2 regions of the Cognatishimia coralii genome follow, and region 1 is predicted to be linked to the other one. Evidence: riboswitches for the same ligand, from Rfam matches in the RefSeq annotation. Region 1 holds a riboswitch; the other holds the start of a gene.
What was found. A riboswitch is a leader RNA that binds a small molecule or an ion and turns the genes downstream of it on or off. The one in region 1 is predicted to bind cobalamin.
Positions count from the first base shown of each region.

Region 2: another riboswitch for cobalamin. It lies ahead of WG622_RS14895 (CbtB domain-containing protein); the one in region 1 lies ahead of WG622_RS05520 (DUF1636 family protein).

Region 1 covers NZ_JBBGAZ010000001.1:1,095,852-1,103,446, forward strand. Annotated here, with positions in the region: gene modB (molybdate ABC transporter permease subunit) at 1-673, opposite strand, end outside; gene modA (molybdate ABC transporter substrate-binding protein) at 670-1,389, opposite strand; gene WG622_RS05500 (cobyric acid synthase) at 1,510-2,958, opposite strand; gene WG622_RS05505 (Lin0512 family protein) at 2,962-3,306, opposite strand; gene WG622_RS05510 (Lin0512 family protein) at 3,303-3,650, opposite strand; gene cobO (cob(I)yrinic acid a,c-diamide adenosyltransferase) at 3,650-4,267, opposite strand; cobalamin riboswitch at 4,305-4,514, shown strand; gene WG622_RS05520 (DUF1636 family protein) at 4,597-4,974, shown strand; gene cobW (cobalamin biosynthesis protein CobW) at 4,980-6,068, shown strand; gene cobN (cobaltochelatase subunit CobN) at 6,071-7,595, shown strand, end outside.
Region 2 covers NZ_JBBGAZ010000009.1:99,948-107,542, forward strand. Annotated here, with positions in the region: gene WG622_RS14860 (DsbA family protein) at 1-513, shown strand, start outside; gene WG622_RS14865 (copper chaperone PCu(A)C) at 560-1,000, shown strand; gene WG622_RS14870 (SCO family protein) at 1,000-1,632, shown strand; gene WG622_RS14875 (M23 family metallopeptidase) at 1,841-2,995, shown strand; gene WG622_RS14880 (DUF411 domain-containing protein) at 2,999-3,454, shown strand; gene lspA (signal peptidase II) at 3,554-4,036, shown strand; gene WG622_RS14890 (DUF1636 family protein) at 4,303-4,638, shown strand; cobalamin riboswitch at 4,783-4,996, shown strand; gene WG622_RS14895 (CbtB domain-containing protein) at 5,031-5,201, shown strand; gene WG622_RS14900 (CbtA family protein) at 5,206-5,904, shown strand; gene WG622_RS14905 (hypothetical protein) at 5,973-6,476, shown strand; gene mntR (manganese-binding transcriptional regulator MntR) at 6,615-7,064, opposite strand; gene WG622_RS14915 (cytochrome c peroxidase) at 7,202-7,595, shown strand, end outside.

The sequences.
Region 1 (7,595 bases):
CGAGCAGTTCCGAGGCGACAAGAGCGATCACCGCAATTGCGGTCGAGACGATGACCAGCCGAAAGGCTTGGGGCTCCTCTCCGGGGATTTGAAGCATTGCGTAGATGGCCGAAGGCAGGGTCTGGGTCTGGCCCGGGATGTTTGAGACAAAGGTGATGGTGGCCCCGAATTCTCCGATGGCTTTGGCGAAGGCCAGCACTGCGCCTGCGATGACACCCGGCAACATCAAAGGCAGAGTCACGGTCACATAGATACGCCAGCGGCTTGCACCAAGCGTGGCGGCGGCTTCTTCGAGTTTTGGGTCAACGTTTTCCAAAGCCAGCCGGATCGCGCGCACCATCAAGGGAAAGCCCATGATCGCCGCCGCTAGCGCCGCGCCGGTCCAGCGGAACGCGAGCAAGAGACCGAAGGTGTCTTCCAGGAACTGCCCGACAGGCGCGCGTCGCCCGAAGGTCACCAACAAAAGATAGCCGGTGACGACAGGCGGCAAGACCAACGGCAAATGCACCGCTATATTCAAAAGCTCTCGTCCCCAAAAGCGTTTGCGCACCAAAAGATGCGCCACCCAAAGCGCCAATGGCAGGCTGAGAGCCGTCGCCCAGAGGCTGACCCAAATCGACAGTCGCATGGCCGCAAAGCCTTCGGGGCCGAGATAGTCCGCAAGCCAGGTCATGGTGCGATGTCCTGAAACCCATGCGCTCGAAAGATGTCGCGGGCGGCGGGGCTTTGCAGAAGGTCAAGGTAGGTGTTTGCGGCTTCGCCCTTAGTCAATTGGGCGACGCGGTAGATGATTGGGCTATGGTCCTCTTTGTCAAAGCGATGCACCACGTGGACCGCCGGATCGGCAAGCGCGTCTGTTGCGTAGGTCACGGCAAATGGCGCTTCGCCCAGCGCCACAAGGCGGAGGGCGGCGCGGACATTGTCGGTCTGAATGATGCGGTCCTGAAGCTCGTCCCAAAGACGTAGGCTGCTCAGGGCTTCTTTGGCGTAGATGCCGGCGGGGACCGCCCGTGTGTGACCCACCGCAAGAAACCCTTCGCCAAGAGTTTCGGGCAACGTCGCGATGTCAAAGTCTGGGTCAGCTTCAGATGCAATCACCACGAGCTCATTGCGTAGGATATCCTGTGCGGTGAAGGTCTCTGTTACGGCTTGGTCGTCCAGCCACGTCGCCCAAAGTTGGTTGGCCGAGAAGAACACATCCGCAGGTGCTCCCTGTACAATTTGGCGCGCAAGTGCTGCGCTGCTGGCATAAGAGGTCGTCACTTTGATCGGTGCGCTTGCGTGAATTTCATCCAAGACACCCCGCAGGCTCGCTGCCGCAAAGACCGTGATCTCGGCCAGCGCCACTGTCGGTACAAGGAAGAATATACAGGATAGAAAGCGCAGCATTGTGGTGTCCGAAGTTCGCAAGGACTATGGGCGAGCTCTGCGCCAGTGGCAAGCGTTCAGTGGGCCAGCCCCCGTCGCCCTGAAGGGCGCCTCCCCCGGAGTATTTTGGGCAAGATGAAACTAGCGCGCGGCGGCGAAAATGCCCTCAACGTCCAGATGCTCCTCGATGTGGTCCGCGAGAGAGTCCAGAGTGGTTTCTACGGTTTGGTCGTAGCTGGCGTCAGTGGCCTTGGCGCCAAGGCTTGCAAGAAACGCGGCGCGGAACGCATCGTCGCGGAACATGCCGTGCAGGTAACTGCCTTGGATTTTGCCGCTTTCGCTGGCTGCGCCTTCTGGACGGTTGTTTACCGATGCAAAGGCGCGGGCACGATCGGGGCCGTCGGTGCGCCCGATGTGGATTTCGTAGCCCGTGAAATCGATGCCGGAGCTTGCGTGTTTGGCGTTCACTTCGGTCAGGCTTTTATTTGGAGTCATCAGGGTTTCCACATTGAGGAACCCGAGGCCTTTGGTGTCGCCAGCAGGGCCTTCGATACCGTCAGGGTCTGAGATCTTGGCGCCAAGCATCTGATATCCGCCGCAAATCCCGAGGACATGACCGCCACGCCGCAGATGCGCTTGCAGGTCGATGTCCCAGCCTTGGGCGCGCAGGAAGGCGAGATCTCCGATGGTGGATTTGCTGCCGGGGATGATGACGAGCGTGGCATCTGCCGGGATCGGCTGGCCTGCGCGCAGCATGGTGAGGCGGACATCCGGTTCTTGGGCCAAAGGGTCCAGATCATCGAAATTGGCGATACGAGAGAGGCCGAGGCAGACGATATGGATGTCGCCTGTAGTTTCGGATCCTTTGAGGTCGAGCGCGTCTTCGGCAGGGAGTTTCCATGCGTCAGAGAAATAGGGAAGCACGCCGAAACCGGGCCATTTGGTCGTATCTTGGATCAGTTGGTAGCCATCATCAAACAGGCTGGGATCGCCACGGAACTTGTTGATCATGAAGCCTTTGACGAGGCTTGCGTCCTCAGGAGAAATCACGGCCTGTGTACCGACGATCTGTGCAATGACGCCGCCGCGATCGATGTCTCCAGCGAGGATCACGGGCGTATTTGACGCCTGCGCGAAGCCCATATTGGCGATGTCCCCTGCGCGCAGATTGACTTCGGCCGGACTGCCTGCGCCTTCGACGATGACGAGATCGTGCTGCGATTTCAAATGGTTGAAACTTTCAAGCACCGAAGTCATCAGCTGCGGTTTTAGCTTGGCATAATCGCGCGCTTTGGCCGTGGTCAGCCGCTTGCCCTGCACCACCACCTGAGCGCCAACGTCGGTTTCGGGCTTTAGCAGGACCGGGTTCATATGCACAGTCGTGGGCAATTTGCACGCCAAGGCTTGCAAAGCCTGCGCGCGGCCGATCTCGCCGCCATCTGACGTGACGGCGGCATTGTTGGACATGTTCTGCGGCTTGAACGGCGCGACAGACAACCCACGTCGCAAAGCCGCACGGCAGAGACCTGCCACCAGCATCGACTTTCCGACATTGCTGCCGGTGCCCTGAATCATGATGGCTTTGCTCATGGGCTACCCTTGTTTTGGCAGAAAGGCCTCGACCGCAGCCGTCGCGATCACATTCACGGTTCCGTTGTCTGGGTTGGTCACATCCATACCGCCAAAGACGGCTTTGACCGTCGCCTTACCGCGTGGCAGCACCTCGGCCAGGGCCGCGCAATCCACCTGTTCGGGTTTTTGCACACCGATCGTCACGGAAACGCGCATCTCTTCGCTGGGGATGCCAAGCGTACCAAACATCGGAATGCAGGAATGACGGATCGCGTCTTCAATCGCGCGTTCTGCTGCCTTGGTATAGTCCTGACGGAAGAGGTTATTGCCCATGCCCATTTCCAGGATAAACCGTTGATCGCTCATGGTTTTACCTCCACATCCATCGCCACCGAGATCGCGACATTGGCGATGACGGTGGGGTTGCCTTCGGGGCGCGGCACGTCGAGGCCGCCTTTGACGGGGGTCACTGTGACTTGGCCGTAGGGGAAGATCGCTGCGATTTTGGCTTTGTCGATCTGGTCGGGTTGAGCCACTGCGACCTCCACAGTGATCTGCATCTCGGATTTGTCTTTGCCGAAAAGCTCCGCGAGGTTGATCGAATTGTGCCACAGCGCATCTTTGACGGCGCGGGTTGCGGCCTCGGTATAGTCCTGACGGCGCAGGGAACTACCCATGCCGAATTCGGTGAGGAGACGTTTGAGGGGCATTAAAACTCAACCCCCTTCTGCGCCTTTATCCCGTCACGGAAGGGATGCTTCACCAGCGTCATTTCCGTCACCAAATCCGCCGCCTCAATCAGCTCTGGCTTCGCGTTCCGCCCTGTCAGGCACACATGCGTCATCATCGGTTTCTCTTCCAAAAGAAACTCAACGACCTCATCAATATTCAGATAATCATTGCGCAGCGCGATATTGATCTCATCCAGCAACACAAACCGATTGCTCTCATCCCGAATGAGCTGCTTCGCCAGCTCCCAGCCCGCTTCGGCCTTGGCGATATCGCGGTCGCGGTCCTGGGTCTCCCAGGTGAACCCTTCGCCCGAGACATAGAACTTACATTCATCCTTGAAATGCGTCTCAAGAAAGTCGCGTTCCCCCGTCGCCCAAGCGCCTTTGATGAACTGCACAACCGCCGTTGGCATGCCATGAGAGATACAGCGCATGATCATGCCGAATCCGCTGGAAGACTTGCCTTTGCCGGGCCCCGTATGCACCATGATCAGACCTTTTTCTTCGGTCTTATTCTCCATCAAACGGTCCCGCGCGGCCTTGATTTTCTTCATTTTCTCGGTGTGACGCGCAGAGATGTCGGCATCTGTACTCATGGGGTCGTCCTCTTAACTTGACTCAGGGGGCGGATAGGCGCATTCCCGTCCTGTTGGTTCCTGTACTTAGTGCAGGTGAAAAGGGAATGCGACATGGATTGCGACGCAATCCAAACCGCAGCCGCCCCCGCGACCGTGAGCGGAGAGGGTTTGGCAAGCCACTGGCGCAAGCTGGGAAGGGCCAAATCCGCCAAGGGAAACCTTGGGATCCGTAAGCCGGGAGACCTGCCAACACCTGTGACTTTAACCGGACGGGGTGTTCCGGTGTCGGGAGCTAGCCTAAGTTGCCCGCCCTACTCGCCCTTGTCCCTCCTGAAAGGAGAGACATGATGACTATGGAACCAGTCGAGGTTCTAGTGTGTTCGACCTGCCGCGCGGGCATGCCGACGGATATGGAAGGCCCGCGTCCGGGCGCACAACTGGCTGAGGCTTTGCTGGCCAAAGACTGGCCCGCCCATGTGACCGTGAAAACCACTGAATGCCTGAGTAATTGTGACAGCGGCTGTTCCATCGCCGTGCGCGGTGGTGCAGATCGTTGGACCTATGTCTACGGCAACTTCACCGGCGCCGAGGATGCGGCTCTCGCCCATGAGGGACTTGTGAAATACGCAGGCACCGAGGACGGTCTCGTGCCCTGGCGCGAACGCCCCGTTCACTTTCGTAAAAACTGTATCGCGCGGATCCCACCGCTGCGCCTGCCGGAGTAAGGCTTATGAGCACGCTTGAGAAACTTCCTGTTACTGTGATCACCGGCTTTCTGGGCTCTGGCAAGACAACGCTGGTCAGCAAGCTGATGCAGAACCCGCAGGGCAAACGTCTGGCGGTTGTTGTGAATGAGTTTGGTGATGTGGGCGTTGATGGCGACATCCTGAAATCCTGCGCGATCCCTGATTGCCCAGCCGAAAACATTATGGAGCTGGCGAACGGCTGTATCTGCTGCACCGTGGCCGATGACTTCATCCCTACAATTGAAGCACTGATGGCGCTGGAACCCCGCCCCGATCACATCCTGATCGAGACTTCGGGTCTGGCGCTGCCGAAACCTTTGCTGAAGGCCTTTGACTGGCCTGATATTCGCAGCAAGATCACTGTGGACGGCGTGATTGCTCTGGCCGACGCCGAGGCCGTTGCGGATGGTCGTTTTGCTTCGAATGTTGCCGCAGTGGATGCTCAGCGCGAGGCGGATGAGGGCTTGGATCACGAAACTCCTCTGGCAGAGGTCTTTGGCGATCAGATTTCCTGTGCGGACATCATTCTGCTGACCAAGCCTGATTTGGCCGGCGAAGACGGCGTTGCCAAGGCAAAGGCCTTGATCGAAGAAAACTCTCCGCGTCCACTGCCAGTTGTCGAAGTGGCCGAAGGCATGGTCGATCCCCGCGTTATCCTTGGCCTGAACGCCGCCGCCGAGGACGATCTGGACAGCCGTCCAAGCCATCACGAAGATCATCACCATCATCATGACCACGACGACGATCATGACCATGACCACCACCACCATCACGACCACAGTCATGATGATTTTGACAGCATCGTTGTCGACATCCCCGAACAGATCGACGCGGCCAGTTTTGCGGCCAAGGTCGAGGCCATGGCGAAAGAGCAAAACATCCTACGCGTCAAAGGCTATGCGGCCGTCGAGGGCAAACCCATGCGCCTTCTGGTGCAAGCGGTCGGCGCGCGGGTACGTCACCAGTTTGACCGCCCTTGGAAGCCAGACGAGGCGCGCCAAGGCAAAATGGTCGTCATCGCGGAACATGACAACGTGAACCGCGCAGCCATCGAGGCGGCTTTCGCCAGCTAACCATGCACGTCGTCTTTCGCGAAAGCCACGGGCTCGAGGAAACGGAAACGCCCTTTGACGTCGGACAGACTCCGGCGGATCTGGTGGTATTGTCCTATTCCGACAGCGACCTCGGCGCGTTCGCGGCGGGCTGGCATCGAGGCAAGGATGATCTGCCGTCTCTGAGGCTCGCGAATATCTCGGCGTTGAAACACCCGCTGTCCGTCGACACCTATGTCGAGAACACGCTTGAGGGCGCGAAGGCCGTTTTGGTGCGTTTGATCGGCGGCATCCCCTATTGGTCCTACGGCATCCAGCAATTGCAAGATCTGGCAAGGCGCAAGGGAATTGCCCTGGCCGTGCTACCTGCGGATGGGCGGCCTGATACACGGCTGGACGAGGTCTCGACCCTGCCCAAGTCGACACTGGAACGCCTTGCGCATCTTTGTGACACGGGCGGAGCCGTCGCGGCGCAGGCCGCTTTGGCGCAATTGGCGATTGCGGCGGGGATCTATGCGAAACCTGTGGTCGGATCCAAACAACTGCCAGACTTTGGCGGCTGGACACCCGAAACCGGGGTCTGTGACGCCCAGCGCACGACAGACAAACCGCTCGTCGCGCTGACCTTTTATCGCAGCTATGTCAGCTCGGCCGATCTCGCCCCGATTGAAGCCATGTTCACTGCGCTCCGAGCACGTGGCTTCGAGGTTATGGGACTGTTCGCACCCACTCTCAAACAGCCAGAAGCGGCGGCTTGGATTGCGCAGACCTTGCAAGAGCTTGCGCCCGCTGCCGTCGTGAATGCCACGGCCTTTTCCGGCAAAGGCAGCGATGGCACCTCGCCTTTGGATGCCACAGACGCGCCGGTCTTTCAGATCGCTCTGGCGACCTCGCGCAAGAAAGCCTGGGCTGAAAGTGAACGCGGCCTTGCACCAGCAGACCTTGCCATGCACGTGGTTTTGCCAGAGGTCGACGGGCGGCTTTTCGCAGGCGTGGCCTCGTTCAAAGAGCCGGGCAAGAAAGACCCAGACCTGCAGTATTCCCGCTTTGGCCACCGCGCCCATGCGGATCGGATCGAGGCCGTGGCCGACAAAGTCGCGGCATGGGTGAAGCTGTCTGAAACGCCAGTGCCCGAAAAACGAGCGGCGGTGGTTCTGTCGACCTACCCCGGAGCCGATTGGAATATGGCCCATGCTGTGGGTCTAGATGCTTTAGCGAGTGCTGAGGCCATCGTAGAGGATCTCGCGTCCGAGGGGTTTGAGACCCACGGCGGCGACGCGGGCTGGCTCGGCGCGGCGCTCGGCACTCAGTCCCTGCGTTTCTCGCTGGTGGAGTATACCGAAGCGCTAAGCGACCTACCTCAAGAGTTGGTCGAAGATTTGACAGAGGTTTGGGGGTCTCCTGAAACGGACGCTCTGGTCAAAAACGGCGTCTTTGAATTCGCAGCAATCCGGCGGGGCAATGTCATAATCGCCCTCCAACCAGAACGCGGATCAGAAGACGTCCGCGAGGACGAATACCACGACCTTGCCCGCACCCCGCGCCATT
Region 2 (7,595 bases), on a different contig from region 1:
TCGCCTGTTTTGGGGCCCGCTGAAGCCCCCGTGACCATCGTTGAGTTCCTCGATCCAGCCTGCGAGGCCTGTCGCGCATTTCACCCCGTCGTAAAAGATATTTTGGACAAAAATCCCGAAGCCGTGCGTGTTGTCATACGATACACCCCGTTTCACGGACCGATTTCGGATATAGCCGTCAAGTTGCTAGAAGCGGCCCGGATGCAGGGCAAGTTCGAACAGGTGCTAAATGCTCTAATGGCTTATCAAGACGCGTGGGCGGCGCATGGGGCGTTTGATCAACAAAAGCTGGGAAAGATCGCGGCCGGAGCCGGGCTCGATCTCGAACTTGCGATAGAGCAGATGAAATCACCCGATATCGTGGCAATCGTCAATCAGGACAAAGCGGACGTAGAAACAATGGGCGTTCGCCAGACCCCAACGTTCTACATCAATGGCAAGCCGCTAGATCCGTTTGGAATGGACGAATTGAGACAACAGGTTGACGCCGAAGTAGCTGCAGTTGGCAGCTAGTGGTCAAAAAGGGAACCGCAAAGTGAAGACAGTACTCTATGGCCTGATGGCCGCAAGCATGTTCGCATCAAGCACAGCGACCCCGGTAGAAGCTGGTTCGGAAGACGTTGTCGTCGAAGATGCCTGGGCGCGCGCGTCAATCGGCGTAAACCGTCCGGGTGTCGCGTATATGACAATCCGCAATACAGGCGACGAGGCTGTGATACTTACTGGCCTCCGCACGGATTTGGCGATGATGCCTGATATTCACCAGACATCCACAAATGCCGATGGTGTTAGCTCAATGGCACCTGCAGGCGAGATCGAGATTGCGCCGGGTGAATCTGTGTCTCTGGAACCGGGTGGCCTTCACGCCATGCTGATGCGCTTGCAGCGACCGATGGCCAAGGGCGAAAGCTTTTCCTTGACGCTCGACTTCTCGGACGGTGGTGAGATCGTGGTCGAGGTTCCAATTCTAGGTATTGCAGCGCGCGGTCCCGAGAGCTAATGACCCGACGGTCGATCCTCAAGTATGCCTTCGCTGGCATCGCGGCGATCATCCTGACACTTGTTGTTGGGTGGTGGCAGGTCGATGGCCCCGGCGCGCCCGAACAAGCGGGGTTGCGCCCGGTTGCCCTATCTGAAATGGAATTCCGCCTGACAGATCACGAAGGTAACGAGGTTGGACCCGAAAACCTTATCGGCAGCCCGTCAATGGTCTTCTTCGGCTTCACCTATTGCCCGGACGTTTGTCCGACGACTCTGTCGGATATTTCCGGCTGGCTTGATGACCTGGGCGAAGAGGCGGAGGGAATGAACGTGGTGTTCATCACCGTCGATCCAGAGCGGGATACTGTCGAGGCAATGGCCGAGTATGTCGGCTATTTCCATCCGTCGATCCGCGGGTGGACTGGCCCGGAAGAGGAAATTGCGCGCGCAGCACAGGGCTTCCGCGCACGCTATGGGCGGGTGCCGACCGAAGGTGGCGACTACACCATGAACCACACTGCCAGCGTTTTCCTTTTCGACGCGAAAGGCCGGTTCAGCACCATGATCGACTATCACGAGCCGAGGGAATTCGCAGTGCCGAAAATCCGGCGTGCGCTCAATAGAGAAACTGGGGGGCAACATGAGAATTAGAACAATCGCGGCAGGTTTCGCATTCGTATCGGTGCTGTCGGTGGGCGGGTTGGCAATATCGGGCATCTGGTCGAAGGATCCGATCCCTCCCGGTCTGGCAGCTGCAACCACTTGGTCGCCACCTCAACTCCCGCTTCCCACTTCTATTGAAACGGAAACACCGCAGGTCGCACAAACACGTGTGGAGCCCGCAATACCACTCCAGTCCATGCCACGTCTGGAGGTTGCGAGCGCCGATACTCTCTTACCGACGATAGAACCTCCGCTCTCCAACTGGTCACGCGATATCGCAACCGGCGAGACGCTCGACACCGTTCTTGAAGAAGCAGGTCTCTCAGCGACTGACCGTGCCGAGGTCGCTCTGGCCCTCGGCGCGGAATATGATCTGAGGCGACTTAGGCCTGGGCATTCGGTCACCGTTGTCTCGACGATGGACGGCAGCCCGCGCAGCGTCGCGCTCTCCGTCGAGGACGGTGTGCGGATCGAGGCGATCTTTGGCGAAGAGTTGGCCACGCAGGTCGTGACCCCGGCTCCCGACTTCATAACATCGGCGGGCGAAGCGGTGATCGACAGCTCGCTTTTTGCCGCGCTGGAAGAAGCCGAGATGCCTGCCCGCTTCGCTGTCGATTTGGCACAGATGCTGGGTGGAATCGTCGACTTCCGTCGTGAGGTGACCGGCGGAGAAACGCTTCGGCTACTGTGGCGCGAGGCCCGTGTTGGCGAAGACAGAATTGGTCAGCCGGAACTTACCTTTGCATCGCTGGAGATCGGCGGCGCACTTTATGAAGTTGTCTGGCCGGTAAGCGGTAGCGATCGGGCAACGATTTACGTCAATGGCACGGTTCTCCGCGTTTTTGCACAGCCTGTCGAAGGGGCGCGATTAAGCTCGGTATTTGGCCGCCGTACGCACCCGGTCTACGGCAATGTCCGGATGCACACAGGTGTCGATTTCGCGACGGCAAGCGGAACGCCGGTTCAAGCGACAGCACCGGGACGGATCAGCTTCATCGGCTGGCGGGGCGGCTATGGTCGCGTGGTCGAAATCGCCCACGGCTCAGACACAATGACACGCTATGCGCATCTCAGCGCTGTGCCCGAGGGCCTGGCACAAGGCCAACGCGTTGCGGCGGGAGATGTGATCGGTCGCGTCGGCGCGACTGGCACGGCGACGGGCCCGAACCTGCACTACGAAGTCCTCGTGGATGGACGCCCTACTGACCCCCTCTCTGACGACAGACTTGCCGAAGCGGCTGAGAGCGAAGCGGATGATACAGCCGCGCTTTTGCGTCTGGTCGAGGCGCGGGCGCTTCTGAATGAAAACCTCGGCAGCGACATTGCCGAAACGACAACCGAAAGGCTCTGACCCATGAGACGCATGATCCAAGCTCTTGCCATCACACTCGCCCTGTTACCGGCGGCGCAGGCCCTCGCGGAGGCAACCCCAATAGACGTCCGCAAGACCAATGGATGCGGTTGCTGTCTGTCCTGGATGAATCATCTTGAGGAGAACGGCTTCGCACCAATAGGCCAGGACATGTTCGGCGGCCTTCTCGTGCGCTTCAAACTCGACAACGGAGTGCCGCAGCGCATGGTCTCCTGTCACACTGGGCTCGTGGACGGTTACGTGATCGAGGGACATGTGCCTGCAGCCGACATCCGCCGCCTTCTGAACGAACGCCCCGATGCGGTCGGTCTCGCAGTCCCCGGAATGCCCTATGGTTCGCCAGGGATGGGGCCGGAAGACGAACGCGATGCCTACGACGTCTTCTTGATCCAGAAAGACGGCTCGACCGAAATATTTTCGAGCTACCCAGCAGGGTAACCGAGCCGAATTATGGAAGTCCTTTCCCCAATCTAGCTAACCTATTCAGCCGCTTCAGCGCAGACTGGCCAATGGTATCCAAAGTAGTTACGTTGCAACATGTTGACAGTCAACAAAACACAAGTACTCGGCATACTAGCTGTCGTCGGCGCCGTCGCCACTGATCAGGTAACAAAAGCCTGGGTTGTCGCGAGCGCCGATACCCTAAAAGACGGGATCGCTGTCTTTCCCGGGCTTAATCTCACGTTCCATCGCAATGATGGCGTAACCTTCGGGCTTTTGGGTGGCGCCCCCTGGTGGGGCCTCTTGCTTCTTGCGCTTATCATTTGTGCCTGGCTCCTGATCATGATGCTTCGCACAGAGAGCAGTATAGAAGCGATTGCGTATGGGGCGATCATAGGTGGCGCGCTCGGCAATGTCGTTGATCGCATCCATTATGGAGCCGTAACAGACTTCCTTGATTTTTTCATTGGATCTGCACACTGGCCGACTTTCAACATGGCAGACGTATTCATTGTCGGAGGTGCCGGATTACTGCTGGTGGTACCAGTGATCCAGAGGCACTTCGAGGGCGATCATTGAAGACATTGCCCCAAGTTTCATTCGGCGGATTTTTTGCCTGAGCAACTGTTTCCTCGATTTGCCGGACAAGAAAAATTTCTCGTGCCACAAGTCTGAATAATCTATGTTGGCATTGTAGGTGCCTACTCCGGCGAGCTTGCCGATCGCTCAAGTATTGACTTTTCTAAAGGCACCGCGACAAAACCAAGTTTCGAAATCGAACCAGTAACCACCCGCAGATATTGAATCATAAAGAAGGTTGCTCAAAAAAAGGACTTGCTCGGCGCATGCACCTACCAACGCTTACTTTATGCCGAACCTGCCGTGACGCGGATCCAACCCTGTATGATCAAGTGGTATCAACGCTAAAGGCAGCGAATGTGAAGGCAAAATTGCAGCACGTCGATTGCATGTCCGGCTGCATGCGACCACAAACGCTTGCAGTCCGACAGAACGACAAGACTGCTTATCTTTTCGGTGAGATAACTGCTCAAGACCTGCCGGACATCCTGACATTCATCCGGATGTATCAGGAAAGCCCAGACGGTAACTTCGCGGATGCAAGGCCACTTGGAAAGCTGCGTTTCAAGGCTATTGCTCGCATTCCCGCAGATGTGCAGTAAACCACCCGCACCACGATATTAGTAGCTCCTGCGGTGAATTATTGCATTCAGTACAGTGTTGACAGCAGCAGATTTCAAATCAATTTGGCGCTGCGGAACTTAGGCATGCCGGTTTCGTACTTGACCTGCTACCGCCTAATCGGACAGAAACAGTCATTACGGTGCTCAAAGGTGCAAATGCATTAGAGCTGAAACGGGAATGAGGACGGTGGACCAAATCGCGGCACCGAAACCTCAACCGCCCCCGCGACTGTGAGCGGCGAGCTACCTTCCATTTCCACTGGTGCGAGAGTGCTGGGAAGGGGGAAGACGGCATCGACCCGCGAGTCAGGAGACCGGCCGTATATTGAACGTAACTTGCGCCGTCGGGTGTGACGGCAAGGAGGACTAAAATGACGACAAACGCTATCAAAGCATCCGCTGTAGGATCAACCATTCTGCCCGCAGTGTTCGCCCTTATTCTGGGTTTGGGTGTTGTTACTGTGACCGGCCATGCTCAAGCTTCTGGCCTGCATGACGCTGCTCACGATGTGCGCCACGCAACTGGCTTTCCCTGCCACTAAGACCATGTTCAGTCGTATTCTGACCAGCGCGTTGTTCGCTGGTGCTGCAGCGGGGCTGATTGCCGCCTTGCTGCAGCTTTATTTCGTGCAGCCTGTACTTCTCCACGCCGAACTTTATGAGGGTGGCGATTTGGTGCATTTTGGCGCTGATCCTGTGACTGCGCATCCCGAGTTGCCCGGCATGTTCGCCGAGCCGGTGCGCGACGGCCTAAGCATCATCTTCACGATGCTGACGTATACTGGCTATGCATTGGCCCTTGTGGCGCTTATGTCGATTGCCGAACAACAGGGTCGTGAGATTAACGGTCGCACCGGTTTGCTTTGGGGCTTGGCTGGCTTTGTTGCCTTCCACTTTGCGCCTGGCTTGTCGCTGGCGCCTGAAGTGCCAGGCGTAGCCGCAGCAGATGTCGGTGTGCGCCAAGTATGGTGGACTGCTACTGTTGCCACAGCTGGCGTCGCCATGTGGTTGATCGCCTTTGGAGGCAACTTGGTGAGCTATCTGATCGCCGCTGGACTGCTGATAGCGCCTCACGTCGTCGGTGCGCCTGAACCCGACACCTTCGCTGGCCCGGTTCCGACCGAGATCGGCGCGCTATTTGCCGCCCGAGCCTTTGGCATCGGCATGGCCGCTTGGGTGTTGCTGGGAAGCTTTGCCGGATACTTCTGGCAGGCTGAAGGCAAACGCGCGAACGCCGCCGCCTGATTCCTTTCCTCTATTGCTTTCCCGCCGGTCACCGCCGGCGGGAGCTTTCATTTATTGAGGAGGACAAAATGTCCCGTTCACTCGCTCTCTTCGCCATCGGGCTGATTTTTGGCGGCGGCGTCGGCTTTGTGATCGCGGCCGGCAGCGGCAGCACCTTTGACAGCCACGACCATGCTGACCCGTCTCAACATGGTAGCAATGCGGAGATGGCAGCCCATGACCACTCTGCTGTCACTAACTTACCGGCCGACAGCAATGCCCCCAGCGTGGCGATCAAGATGATTAAAGATCCGATGGCAGGTTGGAACTTGCACGTGACACCGCAAAACTTCCGATTTTCTCCTGAGAATGCCTCTACTGAGGAAATACTTGGTGAAGGTCACGCGCATGTCTATATCAACGGCGAAAAGCTGGGGCGCCTTTATGCCAACTGGATACACCTCCCATCACTGCCGGATGGCGACGTTGAGATAAAAGTTTCCCTCAATGGCAACAGCCACAGCCCGCTAATGGTTGGGGGCTTGCCCGTCGAGGCCAAACTAATCGTTCAAGCAGACGATGACGGCTCCTGAGCAAAACTCAGATCTTGACTGAACTTCGGTCGCAGGGGCCTTGCGCCCCTGCATTGCCATGGTTTGCATGTCAGGATCGAATGCAATCCTCCCCTGAGCGCATCATTATGGCAAATGGCAATAGCATGAACCAACTCGCTATCGGCTCATTTTACTCTGTGAAAAATCCTTGAATACGCGAAGCGTCTCTTCGCTTACATGATGCTCGATACCTTCAGCATCGTGCTCGGCCACGTCTTTGGAAATACCCAGGGCGATAAGGAACTCCACAACAATTCGGTGCCGCTTTCGACAAGCCTCGGCCAATCGCCGCCCAGCATCCGTTAGGCGTATTGATCGGTAAGGTTCCTGCACAATGAAGCCCTCGCGTTTAAGCCGGGTCAGGTTCTTGGACACAGTGGGCTGGGTCACGCCGAGCCGCTCGGCAATCTCCACGGGCCTCGCTGAACCGTTCTGGTGAATCAGCTCCGCGATCAGCTCGACATAATCCTCCACAACTTCGCTTTGTCGGGCGGCGCGGGCTGCCTCGAAACCGCTCACCTGGTCGTCAGGTTTACGTCCGAATAGTTGTGGTTTCTGATCGGTCATTCTGCTCTCGGTGTCTATTGCTGGTGCGGAACCCTGCTTGCCGCGCCTTATTGTGTATGCACCAGCGACGCGGGCCTTGACAATGACATAGACTTTTCTACAAAACTTAGCCAAGGCTAATAATTATAGACTGAACCATGAAACACCTGATTGCATCTGCCTTGATTGGCCTGCTTCCGCTTAGTGTGGGGGCCACTGCCATTGAAGAAGCCCCTTGGGCACCTCGGGCCGCAGCCTACCGGCTGAGCCTATTCATGGCGAACTTGACACCCGTTCCCTGGGAGAAGATTGAAAACAATTGGACTGCTCCGGCACCCGGCAGCGCAGTTGCGGTGGAGGCACTGTCACGGGTATCGGATAGCGACGCCCAGAACATTCGTGCAGCGCTGGCTGCGGAAGACCGACAGGCCCTGTTTGCTGCCATTACAACGGCATTGGCCAAAGGTATTCTGCAGCACCTAGAGGCAGCCGAGGCGACACTTGGCCAGCCTGAAGCCGCATTTGAGGTTGCGCAGTCTGCGGCCTTGTACC